Regions from separate parts of the Mesobacillus subterraneus genome, predicted to be linked through region 1. Evidence: riboswitches for the same ligand, from Rfam matches in the RefSeq annotation. Region 1 holds a riboswitch; each other region holds the start of a gene.
What was found. Region 1 has a riboswitch for S-adenosylmethionine ahead of metK (methionine adenosyltransferase). Riboswitches for the same ligand answer to the same signal wherever they lie in the genome.

Region 1 (5,547 bases):
GGTAAATGAAGATAGCGAAATGACGGAAATCATAAATGATGCGTTATTGAATTGTAAATTTGTAGTGGATCAGGTCCAATCAATCTTTGAAAAAAATCAACATGCAGTGCCCATTGGCTTCACTCTAGAGGACGTGAATTTTAAGGCGGGCCGAGTGTATTCAGACCTTTTTGGGTTGCGATATATTAAATATATGGCTTCGGCAGGGACAGTAGCTGCAGCAGCATTTCTGGAAGTCTTGGCAAGGAATGATGTAAGAGAATTATTTTCGCAGACTTCTAAGATATTCATGAAACTTTATAATGATTCTTGTGACTTGCTTCTGAAAAAGGGGACATTCGTACGCTCTCCAACTATACCACCAATGGAGAAAGCAGAATATCTTCAGGATGAATCATTCTTGTCTAGTTTAATTGGAAGACATCGGCCGCTAACAGCTGTGGAGCTGGCTCATATATCTAAAAATACAGAGACAAATTCCATTGGCAGAACATTTTTAGCTGGTTTTTCGCAAACAGCCCAATCACAAGAGGTAAGGAAGTTTATGGAAAGAGGGACTGAAATAGCTGCTAAGCATGAGACTGTATTTAGAGAAATTTTATTGCAAGATGGAGTTCCGCTTCCAAGTACCTGGGATTCTGCGATATCACAATCCATTGATCCGCCTTTTTCAGATAAGTTGATGATGTTTCAAACCAATAGTCTGAGTGCTATCAGTGTTGGTGGTTACGGAACAGCAATTGGAGCGAGCCTAAGAAAAGATTTAGGCGGAGATTACACGAGACTTGTGACTGAAATCCTTCAATATGCAAATGACGGGATTAAAATAATGATTAATAATAGATGGATGGAACAGCCTCCTCAAAATGTTGACAGGGAAGCATTAAGAAACAGAAGTAAATAGTAAGCATATTTAGTTTCTACAATGGGAGTAAAAAAGCCATTTCCGATTGGAAATGGCTTTTTGGTTTATTTCGCTGCCGGACCGCCTTTTTCTTCAATCACGGAAGGTACGTTTGAGAACTTCTTGAAATTTTTGCGGAACTTGGCTGCAAGTTCGTTTGCTTTTGCGTTATAGGCTTCTTTGTCGCTCCATGTCTTGACTGGCTGAAGGACGTCATCAGGTACACCTGGTACGTGTGCCGGGATACTAAGCCCGAAAATTTCGTCTTTAACGGTTTCGACATTGTTCAGTTCGCCCTCAAGTGCTGCCTGGACCATTGCGCGAGTATATGCAAGCTTCATTCGGCTGCCGGTACCATACTCTCCGCCTGTCCAGCCTGTATTCACAAGGAATACTTTCGCATTGTGCTCGTCGATTTTTTCACCGAGCATTTCTGCATATCTTGTTGCTGCAAGGGGAAGGAATGGTGAACCAAAGCATGTTGAGAACGTTGCCTGCGGTGAAGTGATGCCGCGCTCGGTGCCTGCCAGTTTTGAAGTATATCCGCTCAAGAAATGGTACATTGCCTGTTCCTTTGTAAGCTTTGCGATTGGAGGCAGAACTCCGAAAGCATCAGCCGTTAGGAATACAATCGCGTTTGGATGTCCGGCAATGCTTGGATCCACTATGTTATCAATTGCCTGGATTGGATAAGCTGCACGTGTATTTTCAGTCAGGCTGCCGTCATCATAGTCCGCAACACGGGTTTCTTCATCAACAACTACATTTTCAAGTACAGAACCGAATCGGATCGCATCATAAATTTGCGGTTCTTTTTCCTTGGATAAGTTGATGCACTTCGCATAGCATCCGCCTTCGATATTGAACACACCGTTGGATGACCAGCCGTGCTCATCATCACCAATCAGGCGTCGGTTGTTATCAGCTGATAAAGTTGTCTTTCCTGTTCCTGAAAGACCAAAGAACAATGCAACGTCGCCTTCGCGTCCCACGTTTGCAGAGCAGTGCATGGAAAGGATACCGTTTTCAGGCAGCAAATAGTTCATCACGGAGAAAATCGACTTCTTCATTTCACCCGCATATTCTGTTCCGCCAATTAACACGACGCGCTGTTCGAAGGATACGATGATGAAAGTCTCGGAATTCGTTCCGTCTACTTTTGGATCTGCTTTGAAAGTTGGAGCAGAAATAACCGTGAATTCAGATTCATGATCAACCAGCTCTTCCTCCGTTGGTCGGATGAACAATTGATGAGCGAAAAGGTTGTGCCAGGCGTATTCATTGATAACCTGGATTGGAAGCTGATATTTCTTATCAGCACCCGCAAATCCTTTGAATACAAATACTTCTTCTTTTTCTTTAAGGAAGTTCAATACCTTATTATATAGTTTTGTAAAAGATTCCTCGGAAATCGGCTGGTTGACAGAGCCCCAGTCAATTTTGTCCTTAACGGATTCTTCCTCGACAATGAATTTATCTTTAGGTGAACGGCCAGTATACTTACCAGTGGTTGCTCTTACGGCACCAGTTGAAGTCAGGAGCCCTTCGTTTCGGTTCAAGACTTTTTCAACAAGCTGGGGAACAGATAACTGCACCTTTACATTGTTTCCTTTTAATAATGCTGAAAGTTCATTTGATATTCCTACAACATTCATCGGAGAATACCTTCCTTTTTTATAGATTCTAGATTTGAATATTAACCTCGAGAAATGTCCAGCGCCAGCGCCTAGCCCCTCGAGTCGCTTGTCTAGCTGCGGCTCCTAACTCCTCGAGACGTTTCGGTCCTGCCAATGAAGTCAAAGAGCGACTTCACTGTCAGGCCCTCCAACGCTTGTCGGAGTTGAGCAGTCGCCTCCGCTTTTCGAATTGTCTAGTGTCGCCTCCTAGAAACTCCGAAACTTCAACTCCGCCGGCAGAAGCAAAAAGCGCTTCTTTGTCGGAGTCTCCAGTTTCTGCGTTTCTGGACAGTCGGCTATACTTTTCGAGTTCAGTCCTGCCCATGAAGTCAAAGAACGACTTCACTGTCAGGCCCTCCAGCGCTTGTCGGAGTTGAGCAGTCGCCTCCGCTTTTCGAGTTCGGTCCGCCCAATGAAGTCAAAGAACGACTTCACCGGTCGACCCTCCAGCGCTTGTCGGGGCTGAACAAGGCGCATTTGCATTTCTTGTAAGTTTAATATTTTGTAAGTGTTTACATCTCGGTATTAGTATAACACATTCGTTTAATTAATCTATACTAATGACTCGAAAAAATACCTTGTACCTACCTTGCGTTATATAATTCTTTCTTTATATAGTCAAGCAAAAAGAAGCATTATGAGGCCATTTTATTATACAAAAAAACTTTCAACAACAATCGACAAATTTACCGAGAAAATCATTGACATGCAATTGTAGTTTCGTTATGATTTGGTCTTGAACGGATACTCTCTTATCCCGAGCTGGTGGAGGGACAGGCCCAATGAAACCCAGCAACCTGCAGACGTGAAAAAACAGCTTTGTCATGCTGTGCTATTTCCGGGCAAAGGTGCTAACCTGACGCAAGGGAACTGCCCTTGAACGATAAGAGCGAAAGGCGCGGATTTAAGCTTAAACCTTTCCTCTAAGTTGGAGAGGTTTTTTATATTGCTTTTTTCTGTCCAAATGCATGAAAATGCTATCGGACTGCCTTCTTAGGTGTCATTGCTCCCGTGGGTGAAAATTAGGAAAAAAAAGAATTTCATCATGAATCCTAAACAAATTTTTCTAATAAAAACTCAGCGTTTATTTCATACTACATAGGGAATGAGTACCGTATCAACCCGAGGTCTGTATTGGGACAGCCTCGATCAATTTTTATAAATAAGGGAGGAACTCAGATGTCAAACAAACGCCGTTTGTTCACTTCTGAATCAGTAACAGAAGGCCATCCGGATAAAATTTGCGACCAGATTTCTGACGCGATTTTGGACGCGATCCTTGCAAAGGATGCTAACGCACGTGTTGCTGCTGAAACATCAGTTACTACAGGCCTTGTACTAGTTGCAGGGGAAATTACGACATCTACATATGTAGATATTCCGAAAATTGTTCGTGAAACAGTGAAGGAAATTGGCTACACTCGTGCTAAATATGGTTTCGACTCTGAAACTTGCGCCGTTTTAACTTCCATTGACGAGCAATCTGCTGATATCGCTATGGGCGTTGACCAGGCTCTTGAAGCACGTGAAGGCCAAATGTCAGATGAAGAAATCGAAGCAATCGGAGCTGGAGACCAGGGATTGATGTTCGGTTTTGCGTGCAACGAAACAAAAGAGCTTATGCCTCTTCCGATTTCACTGGCACATAAGATTTCTCGCCGCCTGACTGAGGTTCGTAAGGAAGAAATCCTTCCATATCTTCGTCCAGACGGAAAAACTCAAGTAACAGTTGAATACGATGAGAACGACAAGCCTGTCCGCATCGATACAATCGTTATCTCAACTCAGCACCATCCAGAGGTATCGCTTGAGCAAATCCAGCGCAATCTGAAAGAACATGTCATCAATCCTGTTGTACCAGCAGAATTGATCGACGAGAACACAAAATACTTCATCAACCCAACTGGCCGTTTCGTAATCGGCGGACCACAGGGTGATGCAGGTCTTACTGGCCGCAAAATCATCGTTGACACTTACGGCGGATACGCTCGCCACGGCGGGGGCGCATTCTCTGGTAAGGATCCGACAAAAGTTGACCGTTCCGCTGCATACGCTGCACGTTACGTTGCGAAGAACATCGTAGCTGCTGGCCTTGCTGAAAAAGTTGAAGTTCAGCTAGCTTACGCAATCGGCGTTGCTCGTCCAGTATCCATTTCAATCGATACATTCGGAACAGGCAAAGTGAGCGAAGATGTATTGATCGACGTTGTTGAAAGCAACTTCGACCTTCGTCCGGCTGGTATCATCAACATGCTTGACCTGCGCAAGCCAATCTACAAGCAGACAGCTGCTTATGGACACTTCGGCCGTTCTGACGTTGACCTTCCATGGGAGCGTACAGATAAGGCTGAGGTACTTCGCACTCAAGCTCAAGGAAAATAAATTCAAAAGGGAGTTGCATAGAAATATGTAACTCCCTTTATTATTTGCCGTCTAATCAGGTAAGACGCATAAAGAGCTCTGGTTTGCGAATGGTCCAAAAGGTGTAAAATAGAGTATTACCTTAAATTTCCCTTAGATTTTACTGCAAAAACTTTGTGTTTAATGATAGTATTAGATGGTATGTTTTTAGATAGGTTCTTTCGCTGACTGTAATCCACGAAAGCGGATATGGAGTTGGTTTTGAAGAGAACAGTAAAATCATTGGAAAATAACAATAAATTTTTATCTGAAATGGAGAAGGTGAAGTACATAATGTGTGGCTTTATCGGTTGTGTACATGAAAATGCACAGGAATTCAGCAGCGATGATAAGCAGCTGTTTAAAAATATGAATGATATCATCACCCACCGCGGGCCTGATGATGATGGGTATTTTTATGATGAGCATATCCAGTTCGGCTTCCGCCGTTTGAGCATCATCGACCTTGAGGCTGGCCATCAGCCATTGACGTATGAGAATGAGCGCTACTGGATCATTTTCAATGGAGAAATCTACAACTATCTTGAGCTTCGTGAAGAGTTGATT
Region 2 (5,547 bases), 1.3 Mb from region 1:
GAGTCTTTGTCAGAGCCTTGACATTGTACTCGCTTCCGATTTCAGCGATGATGTAGCGCATTAATCTTACTGACGTGTCCAAAGTTGTTGCGGCAAAGCTGACAACAATAATTGAAACAATCGTCCTTGCAATGTCAGCTGGAATCCAGATCCCGGTCGCAAGCTGGGCGGCGCCATTGATGAAGTTGCCAAGACCGCCTGCGCTTGCAGCAGCAAAACTAGAATATGCAGCAGTGAAATCGGCTTTTGTCGCAAACACAGTAACAACAGCAATAATGGCAATAAGGGCAAGGACACCTTCTCCAACTGCACCAAGATAACCGACAAAGCGGGCATCCGTTTCTTTTTCCAACTGTTTAGAGGATGTTCCTGAAGAAACAAGTCCATGGAATCCAGAAATGGCACCACAGGCAATTGTAATGAATAAGAGCGGGAACCAGGAAACGTCCGTGGCTGCACCGTTCATTGCTGGTGCTGTAACCTTAGGCTGAAGGAAAATCAATCCTGCATACAAAATGAACAAGCCTACAACCAATTGATGTGAATTAATATAATCGCGTGGCTGTAGAAGCTTCCAGACAGGCAGAGTCGAGGCAATGTAAACATAAACCATCAACACGAGAATCCAGACCAAGAATGCCATGGATACACCACTTAGTCCAAACATGACGGTATTCTCCGCACCGCCAAAGTAGTTAACTAGATCGATTTGCAATGCCGGAACACGGCTGGCAAGAATGGCTGCCCCATACATGACGGCCAGTGCGATCAAGGAAGGCAGGAGCATTCCCTTCTTCTTTTTATAAACAGCATAACCAATCCAAATTGCAAGTGGTATCTGTAGGAATACGGATAGAACACTCGCGGGGAATTTTACAAACAAGTTGGCAATGACCCATGCAAAAACGGCGTTAACCATCAACACAAGGATTAAAATAATGAATAAGAACATGATTTTTGCACGTTTTCCAATCAGCTTGTTTGTGATTGTACCGACTGACTGTCCTTTATTTCTGACTGAAAGGACTAGAGTTCCGAAGTCATGGACACCTGCTGCGAATACTGTACCCAATGTCACCCATAGGAATGCAGGAAGCCATCCCCAATACACGGCAATCGCTGGCCCAACAATTGGAGCTGCCCCGGCTACAGACGTAAAGTGGTGTCCCCAAAGGATCATCTTCTTTGTTGGGACAAAGTCAACCCCGTCCGAATATTGGTGTGCCGGTGTCACGTAATTCGGATCGAGGCGGTAAATCTTTTCAGCTACCCACTTTGAATAGAAGCGGTAGCCGATTGTAAAGACGATCATTCCGATCACGGCTAACCATAAAGAGTTCATTTTTTTACCTCCTTTTTTATGAGTTGGTACTACAACTTAATAATAAGAAGATGTTACTTAATTAGTCAATAAATTCTGACTACATTACAATGAAGTTTATGATAGCGCCCTTCTTTAGCTAAAAAATTTTCCCAACATACAAATTCGACATTTTGCGACTTAGTTGTTGAAATGTTCAGATTATTAGAGTATAAATATGATAATCTACTAATGATTATTAGCTAGAATTTGATTTTAGGAGGAGTTTATTTGAAAAAGAAAGTAGTTTCCTTGAGTCTAACGGCAAGTTTAGCATTAAGTGGATTGGTTGCGGCAACAGGCTTTGCGGCTCCAATGGATTCATCTTCAAAAAAATTCACTAAAAGCCATGGCGCTCCTGAATTTGTTGCAGGGAAGCTGACGAATCCATCTCAAAAAGCAGCAAAGGAAGTTGTTCTTGGATACTTAAAAACATCAAAGGGTAAATACAACCTTGGAACAAATGATAGTTTCGTCGTTAAATCACAGGAAGCAGATCAGCTTGGTGGAGATGTAGTCCGACTGCAACAAGTATATAACGGTGTCCCTGTCTGGGGAGCAACACAGGCTGCAAGAGTGGACGAAACAGGAGTTCTTAAAGTCTTCAACGGAACAGTCAGCAAAGGACTCGATAACAAAATCCTAAAGGCATCAAATAAAAAATCCCAAAGAGACGCTATCTCAATTGCTGAAGTGGACTTAGGATTGAAACCTGATTATGAAGTAGCCCCTTCTGCTGAATTGGTTGTTTATCCTGGTGAGGACCAAGCAGTGTACGCATACCATGTCACTTTGAATTTCCTTAGTCCTGAACCTGGGAATTACCAGTACTTTGTCAACGCTGCAACTGGGGAAATCATCAATAAATACAATGCTCTTCACACTGCCGGTAAAAATAATCCTTCAGTGAGTGGAACGAACACTGTAGGTTCTGGTGTCGGAGTCCTGGGTGACACGAAATCATTGAACACTCTCCTTTCCAATGGTTCATATTATTTGCAGGACAATACTCGCGGAAATGGTGTCTTCACTTATGATGCAAAAAATAGGCAGAGAACCCCTGGTTCCCTATGGTTGGACGCCGATAATAACCTGAATGCAGCTTATGACGGTGCAGCTGTAGATGCCCACTATGCAGGCCTAACTTATGATTACTATAAGAATACTTTTGGCCGCAATTCATATGACAACAAAGGCGCAGCGTTGAAATCTACTGTGCATTACGGCAGAAGCTATAACAATGCGTTCTGGAATGGCCAGCAAATGGTGTATGGTGATGGAGATGGCACGACCTTCATCCCGCTTTCCGGTGCGCTTGATGTTGTGGCGCATGAACTGACTCACGCAGTGACGGATTTCAGCTCTGACCTTGTTTATCAGTACGAATCTGGTGCTCTGAACGAAGCGATTTCCGATATCTTCGGCACGCTTGCTGAATTCCATGATAATAATAACCCTGACTTTGAAATCGGCGAAGACATCTACACACCAAACAAAGCAGGTGACGCCCTTCGTTCGATGAGCGACCCAACAAAATACGGCGACCCAGATCACTACTCTGTACGTTATACTGGCACTTCCGATAATGGCGGTGTCCATATCAACAGCGGCATCATCAATAAAGCTGCATACCTTCTGAGCCAAGGCGGTTCACATTATGGAGTATCGGTCCCAGGCGTAGGAACGAGTAAAATGGGTGCGATTTTCTACCGTGCAAACACAGTTTATTTTACTTCTTCAACAAACTTTAGTCAGGCAAGAGCAGGATTGGTACAAGCAGCTAAAGACCTGTATGGATCCACTTCGGCAGAAGTCAACTCTGTCAATAAAGCATTTGATGCAGTAGGAATAAATTAATAGCTTTATATTTAGCGAGACTGGCTCATTTAAAAACGTGGACCAGTTTTTTTTTGTTAAGCGTACACTTTTTTAAGTGTGGCTAACTGCAGGTAGTTTTCTTAATCAAGCTCCAGCGCCCAGACCCTCGAGACGCTTCGGTCCTGGGAATGAAGCCCCTGTTCCACGAAAAGCTGTCATAAAAACAACAGAATCTTGACTGCTTCACCTACATATCCAGAAAAGCTGTCAAAATAGAATCCCTATGCCAGGCTAAACTTTACACCATAGTTACTTTTCACCTATTTACTTCACCGCTTTAATTTAATGATTGACATTCCGTATTAATAGCTGTACTATTTAGAGAAATTTAATAATTCAATATTATGACATCTTATCCAGAGAAGCTGAGGGTTCTGGACCTGTGAAGCTTCAGCAACCTTCAACCATTTTTGTTGAAAAGGTGCTAATTCCAGCAAGTTTTTAAAACTTGGCAGATAAGAAGAATGGCTATTAACTGTAAAGTCTTCTTCTAAAGAAGGCTTTTTTTGTTTTATTAGGGACCTCACACTGCACTGACTTTTTGGATCATTGTAGATTAAGCCCCTTTTAAGTCGATAATCTCGTCTTTTCCCCTAAAACAAAAACTGCCGTCTGACTACAACCAATAGGAGTGAGCAAATTGGCAGAAATGGATACGAAATTAGCCCAGCTTGGTAACAGAAGTGAAACATCTACAGGAGCGGTCAATCCACCAATCTATTTAACGACCGCCTACCGCCATGAAGAGATTGGACAGTCCAGCGGTTATGATTATGTGCGCACCGGCAACCCGACTCGCGAAATTCTTGAGAACGCGATTGCAGACCTGGAGGAAGGTGACCGCGGCTTTGCCTGCAGCTCAGGAATGGCAGCAATTTGGACAGTTCTCTCCTTATTCGAGCACGGGGATGAATGGATTGTCTCAAAAGATTTATACGGGGGCACTTATCGTCTCCTAGAACAAGGCTTCAGAAAGTGGGGATTAAATAGTACATATGCAGACATGGCGAATTTAAACGAAATCAAATCAGCGATCAATCATAGTACGAAGGCTCTTTTTGTGGAAACCCCGACGAATCCGCTCATGGAACAAGCTAATATTGAAGCAATAGCAAAAATAACAAAAGAACACGGTATTTTATTGATTGTGGATAATACCTTCTATACTCCCCTGCTGCAAAAACCAATCACACTTGGAGCGGATATCGTCATCCACAGTGCCACGAAATATCTTGGCGGGCATAATGATGTCCTTGCTGGTCTGATTGTTGCCAGGGGACAGCAGTTATGTGATTCTCTTTTCCTTCATCAAAATGGCGGCGGTGCGGTATTAAGTCCATTCGATTCCTGGCTGCTTATCCGCGGGATGAAGACTCTGGCATTAAGGATGGAACGACACGAGCAAAATGCCAGGGAACTTGTGGATTATTTACAGGGGCACAATGCAGTGAGAGATGTCCTGTATCCCGGAAGAGGCGGGATGATATCCTTCAGGGTTCACTCCTCTGCCATGGTCAATCCATTTTTAAAAAGTCTTTCCACAATCACTTTTGCTGAAAGTCTCGGCGGTGTCGAAAGTTTCATTACCTACCCTGCAACCCAGACTCACGCCGACATTCCGGCTGAAATACGTGAAAAAACCGGTGTGTGTGACCGACTTCTCCGATTTTCGGTTGGAATCGAGAACATGGAAGATTTGATAGAGGATTTGGAAAAAGCTTTTAAAAAGGCGCTTCAGGAGGCAGAAGTTCTATGACTCAGCGATATACATTCGAAACCCAGTTGCTCCATAACAAGCATAAAGTCGATCCAGCAACTGGCGGAGTCAGCGTACCGATCCAGCATGCCTCCACCTTCCATCAGCAATCTGCAGAACAGTTCGGGAAATATGATTACAGCCGCAGCCTTAACCCGACAAGAGAAGCGCTTGAGGAAATCATCTCCGAACTCGAGGGCGGTGTAAGGGGCTTTGCCTTTTCTTCTGGGATGGCTGCCATCTCAACTGCCTTTTTGCTTCTTTCGCAGGGAGATCACGTGATCGTGACCGAAGATGTTTATGGCGGGACTTATCGGATGGTTACACAGGTATTGAACCGTTTTGGAATTGAGCATACTTTTGTCGATATGACTGATCTTGACGCGGTGGAACAAGCGATGAGGCCAAACACAGCATTGCTTTATGCAGAAACACCTTCTAATCCGCTGCTAAAGGTATCAGATATTCAGGCTATCAGCGATATTGCAAAGAAAAACGGCGCCTATACATTTGTCGACAATACTTTCATGACTCCCTACTTGCAGCGACCGTT
Region 3 (5,547 bases), 2.1 Mb from region 1:
CTGTTTCTTCATTTCGGGTTATGAACACAGCATCGCCAACCTGTGTACCTTTGCGATCAGCATGGTCCTTGACGACCCGCAATCCGTTACTATTACAGGGGTGATTCACAATTTAATTCCCGTGACGATCGGCAACCTGATTGGCGGCGGAATCATGATGGGCTGGATGTATTACTATGCGAACAAACCATTTTTTGAGGATTGAAAAAGGCTCAGCTTTTACCTGAGCCTTCCCTTTTAAATTTAATTGCTATTTGAGCTGCCAACGTGGCAGACACTGCAAATATGAGGGTAAGCAGTACTTGGTTACTCAGCAACTCTTGTGAATAAACCGCCGCATTCACTGAAAACCAAAACAGGCTGCTGACTGCAGTGGCTATGAAAAATAATCCCCATATGACTTCCTTGAATTTCCGATATCCACGGCTGCCTGGCAAATGCTTTATGTAAAAATAGAACAAAACCCCCAGCGCCACGACGATGAGTGAGTAACTAATCGGGAAAAAGACAACTTCATCATTATTATCAGCCAATGCGATATTCCCCAGAAACAGGAGTTGAAAGGTAAGAGCATAAATAAGGAAAGATAAAAACAAGATCCATTCTCCTACATAAATAAATGACTTAATGTAAATTTTTATTCCTCCTTCAAGAATGTTTATTTTTATACTTCTCTCCCTATGCTAATTCTCCTTTAAAAGAAAACAGGATATAGAAAATTCTATATCCTGGTGACCGCATTATTTCCGAACAAACATCGTGCCGTGACGACATTGTATGTAACTGCACTCTAATGTTTTTGCTTATAATAGGTGATGCCCAGGGCAAATGCAAGTACTGTTCCCAGTCAATACTGATGCTTTTCATTTGAAGTTTCATCCGGGTTCCTCCTATCAATCTGCAAAGCAGACACTCTCCAAGTTTGAGAGTGCCTGCTTCGAGTGACTGAACTGGTAAAAATCGAGTAAAATTTCCATTTCGCTATAAAAATATGATTTTCGCTATAAAATTTCGATTTTCGCTATAAAATCGAAAATATCGCTATAAAAAAGATTTTTCCGCTATAAAACTTGTCAGTCATCCATTTCAATGGTTATTTCTTATAGTGATCCTTCAATTTCTCCATCCAATCTTCTAAAAATGCGTCTGATTTGCCCCATCCTTCGATGATTTCAGTAAGATTCACCATGTTCACTGGATTTTCAGACTGCTGAAGCTGTTCCTGTGAAATCAGTGATGCTTCGAGATCGTAACTCGCAGGTGTTTCTTCGCCAGCCAGCTTTTTTGCAAGCAATCTCATATTTACTTCACCGATAAGTTTTGGATCCACAGCAGCGGTGTATTTCCATGGACTGTCTTCTCCCTGGATTTCCTGAAGGTCTGCATTGGATACATCGATTCCGTAAATCTTGATTTCATCTCGCCCAGCTTCCTTAATGGCACGAGCTGCTCCAATCGCAAAAGCATCCCATGTTGCAAAAATCGCGTCAATTTCTCCTTTTGGATGCTTGTTCAGCATAGCCGACACTGCGTTTTGTGTCTGGACGCTTGTATCTGCAGCAGCCACTCCGAATCTCTCAACCTCTTTGATTCCCGGATTCGCCTTCAGAGTTTCCTGGTAAACTTTATTTCTTCTCACCATTGGCGGGAAGCCATCTACCCAGAGGTAAACAATATTGGCTTCTCCATTTTGGTCCTTCACAAGCTGGTCCAGTGCCTGCGTTGCGAGAGCCTCGTCATCCTGGGATGTAAGTGTGACTCCTTCGACCTGAGCCAGTTCCGGATTTGAATCGAAAGTTACGACGCTCTTGCCTTTATCAACTAATTTCTTTACGTCATCTACCGTTGCCGCGTCATCTCCATGGGAAATGATGAATCCATCATAGTCCTGCTGGAGCCCCTGATTGATTGCATCATGAAATTTAGCTGTGTCCCCATTCGCCGTGAATACGTCTACCTTGAAGCCAAGAGCCTCCCCTTCTGCTTTCGCTCCGGCTAAAAATTGCGCCGTATGGTCATCTCCGCCAATTTTGCGGATGACTTTGATTTTGACTTCCTCGCCTTTAGCAAATCGTTCCGGAACTCCTTCAACTGGACCGCTGGCCGTTTTTGTCTCTCCGCCTCCGCAGCCAGTCAGCAGCAATGAAGAAGCAACTGCACCTAAAAATACTTTTTTCATTCCTTTTTTCATCTGAATTTCCCCCTTTGATTGATCTGCCTGACTAACACAAATAAAAAAACCTCTCCAGAAAAGAGAGGTTTCAAACGCAGTAGAATACAAAGGTCGGATTCCTCTCTTATCTTTCAAAACAAGTAATTGTTTTGCAGGATTTAGCACCAATTCCATTTGGAACGGTTGCTGGGCGTCATAGGGCCAGTCCCTCTGCCACTCTTGATAAGAGAATTTCTTTATTTAGTTAATGTTGCAAATTGATAAAGTTTACTTTAAACTCCTATACTTATATTGTCAATATTATTATGAAAATTTAGTTATATTCTTTTTTTCGTAGAAGAAAAAAGGAAGACCCCAAATCGGAATCTTCCTTTTTACTTAACCCCTGCCTGCTGCGGTCATCCACTCAAACTGGCGAAGTTTTACTTCATAAAGTGTTAATGGGTCACGGTACAGTTCAGGGTTAATTCTCATTTTTTCAAGTTCGTTCTTTCCAAACTCGATATCAGATTTTGCTTCTTCAACGGCTACTTCGAGTTCGTTGAACGGTTTTTTGAAGAATAGGTTCACGTCGCGTTCAATCGATTTTTCAAAAATCTCGAATTGCTGCAGAAATCTTTTTGCAGTGGTTACGCCGATTTCATAATAATCTTCAGTCTCGAGATAGGTTTTGTATCTGTTATAAAGCATCGCATTGTTTTGCGGAAGTACACCGAGCAGTTTTCCAGCGCTTTTCAAGAAGAACTGCTGAGGAGTCGAGCGGTTCATGATGTTGACCTTCTCATAATGGACACCGTTCGTCATCCGGTCGGCATCGCGGCGCCAATCATCTAGTACCCTGAAATCACAGTCGAGACAAATCCTTTCATCTCCATACATCGCGTTAAATCCCTCGGCCATTTCATTCAGATAGTTTTGGCTTTGGTCGAATTCGTCCTTCGAATGATGAATCCATCCTCGTAAATCTTCATGGAATTTCGGCAGCACGGTTCCATTGAGGTATTCCTGGATTCTCTTGTTCATTTCTTCGTCCATTTCGGCATGTATTTTTCCGAAATCGCTGTCCTCCTTCACCCATTCCGAACACCCACGCAATATATCAGGAATCTTCTCGATGATTTCCGCACGGGTTTCATCCTTGATTTTTCGGTATGACTTCTGGATGGAAAGTGACTTTTCTTCCTCAATATCTCCCAGCTGGTTGAGGGCTCCGTTAAGCTTGCTCACCATTTCTTCATTCCAGCTGATTGATTCTATATGATTATTCTCAATTTCGATTCGTTTATCAAGTAAGTACGTGATCGCCCTTCTGACGAAGAATTGCAGTTTGGCGGTCCGCTCTTGCTCGAAGTCGACTGTACTTCTGTTTGTTTGGATGAAATCAGAGAAATCCCTCAGTTGCTTGCCTGTATCATAGTTAGATGAGAAAGCAAACATTTTCGAATCAGGATAGTATTGGCTGATTTCAGCCCATGTCTGGTCAAAAACATCAATTACCTCCTGCTGACTGTATATCACATCTATTTTATTCAACAGGAAATGTATAGGGAGATCAGGGAAGTACTCTGAAATTTTCAAGAGGACTTCCCTTTCTTTTTCCGTAAAAGGATCATTTGCATTGAGCACAAAAAGCAGACTATCAGCAAATCTCAAGTAATTGTACAATGGATGCTTGTCATAGTTGTTACTGTTGATTCCAGGAGTATCAATCAGTGCTAATTCGTGATCCCGCAGGAATGGGAACTCTGCTTTGAAATCAATGATTGTTTCATTTTTATGGTTCTGACGGCGAACTCCTGCCGCTTTCTTGAAGTCCTCGATATCCGTTATTTGGCGGACGTCTGTATCCGTAATCTCCTGGATTTCCGGATTCTCCTCCTGCTTGAACCGGATGACAGCAGCAGTTGGTGCCGTTATCAGTTCTTCCCCAACAATGGTGTTGACGAAGGATGATTTCCCGTTGCCTGATATTCCGGTAACCAACAGATTATGAACATTGGATTCCTGCAGCTCCTGGACCATCCACTTAATCCGGTTGCCGACCTCTATCTCATGATTTTCAGCCCATTCAATGATCGTCTTGAATAGCTGCATGCTATCCTGATAACCATTATGATACTCGCGAGAATTCAGCACAAGATTTTCTGCATCGTGAATCGCGGACGAGGTGATGGCACCTGGAAATACCTCATTCCACGCAATAATAGACGATGCCGATACAAGACTGTTAACAGGACTTGTGATTTTCAGCCAATTGGTAAGCATTTCAGGGATCAACGGTGAAATTTCCTTGATTAATCGATCTCCATTAATCAGCTCAAAATATGTGTCCTGATAGACCGCTGACAGATGTGTCCATCCGTCTTTTCTCTTGCCGTCCATTCCGCTGAATAATTGGTTGAATTCCCTGAGCCAAGTCATATAAGAAGTTTGACCCTTATAGCTTTCCCACAGGGATACCGCCAGTTGTTCAAACCGGCTTCTGTCCACCTGGAAAAGAACAGATAATGCTTCATTAAAGTAATCCGGTGCGAACTGAGCGGTGTGTCCCTGTTCTACATATTGATTCAAAACATTGAACCACTTAGGCGAACCGGTTCGCACACCTTCATTGACTGCCAGCTCGACTGCATTATCCCAGTCATTATGCTCTTCAAAGAACGCACGGGCAATCTCCGTTACACCAGGATAATCTGGATCAAGTGACACTGATTTCTTGATGACAGCAACTGCTTTTTCAAGCTTTCCCTGCTCTATGTAGAGAGATAAAAGCTGAAGGCCGCTCTCTATTTTCAGCACATTGCTATCTGTTTCAATTGACAGGTACAGCTCCTCAGCGGAAGCAAGCAAACCAAGCTCGAGGAAGGCATCACCCATGTTCTTTTTCGCCCACGGCTCGAATTCATTCGTGATGTTCTCCCACTTAAAAATCGCTGCTTCAAAATCTTTATTGTGAAAATAAACCTCTCCCTGAGCAAAACGGATATATGCTAAATCCGGCATATCATTCTTCTGCTCTTCAAGGTATAGCTCACTGAGAACACGAACAGGATGTGACCTGTTTCCTGATTCCATATAAGTTTCAAAATAAGACTTTTTGATTAATTGCTCTTCAAATGTCATGACTTTCCTCCGACCTCTTCATAATATCAATCCAAAAAAAGAGCCTTCAGACTCCTTCAGGCATTAATAACACGCTCTTCTTAACATTTCCTTTTTCCCTTATCAAGCTTGCCTTAAAACCTTATCATTGTATTCTATCAAACTATTTTTCATTCAATATTTCAGCGAGCTTTCAGTTTTGCTACAACCCCTGCAAAGTTTGTAACCTTCTTAATAAACGAACCATTTATTTGCCAGTTATTGTCGAAAAA

Region 2: linked by a shared signal. The riboswitch ahead of LC048_RS10015 (methionine biosynthesis PLP-dependent protein) and the one ahead of metK (methionine adenosyltransferase) in region 1 are both predicted to bind S-adenosylmethionine.
Region 3: linked by a shared signal. The riboswitch ahead of LC048_RS17005 (sugar ABC transporter substrate-binding protein) and the one ahead of metK (methionine adenosyltransferase) in region 1 are both predicted to bind S-adenosylmethionine.

What each region holds. Positions count from the first base shown of each region.
Region 1 covers NZ_CP129019.1:624,396-629,942, forward strand. The annotation lists gene LC048_RS03120 (DUF3231 family protein) at 1-904, shown strand, start outside; gene pckA (phosphoenolpyruvate carboxykinase (ATP)) at 970-2,559, opposite strand; gene LC048_RS03130 (hypothetical protein) at 2,720-2,926, opposite strand; SAM riboswitch class I at 3,330-3,470, shown strand; gene metK (methionine adenosyltransferase) at 3,760-4,962, shown strand; gene asnB (asparagine synthase (glutamine-hydrolyzing)) at 5,275-5,547, shown strand, end outside.
Region 2 covers NZ_CP129019.1:1,952,578-1,958,124, forward strand. The annotation lists gene LC048_RS10005 (carbon starvation CstA family protein) at 1-1,342, opposite strand, end outside; gene LC048_RS10010 (M4 family metallopeptidase) at 1,592-3,217, shown strand; SAM riboswitch class I at 3,588-3,700, shown strand; gene LC048_RS10015 (methionine biosynthesis PLP-dependent protein) at 3,879-4,994, shown strand; gene metC (cystathionine beta-lyase) at 4,991-5,547, shown strand, end outside.
Region 3 covers NZ_CP129019.1:3,273,415-3,278,961, forward strand. The annotation lists gene LC048_RS16995 (formate/nitrite transporter family protein) at 1-205, shown strand, start outside; gene LC048_RS17000 (hypothetical protein) at 213-533, opposite strand; gene LC048_RS17005 (sugar ABC transporter substrate-binding protein) at 1,094-2,191, opposite strand; SAM riboswitch class I at 2,295-2,402, opposite strand; gene LC048_RS17010 (dynamin family protein) at 2,552-5,296, opposite strand.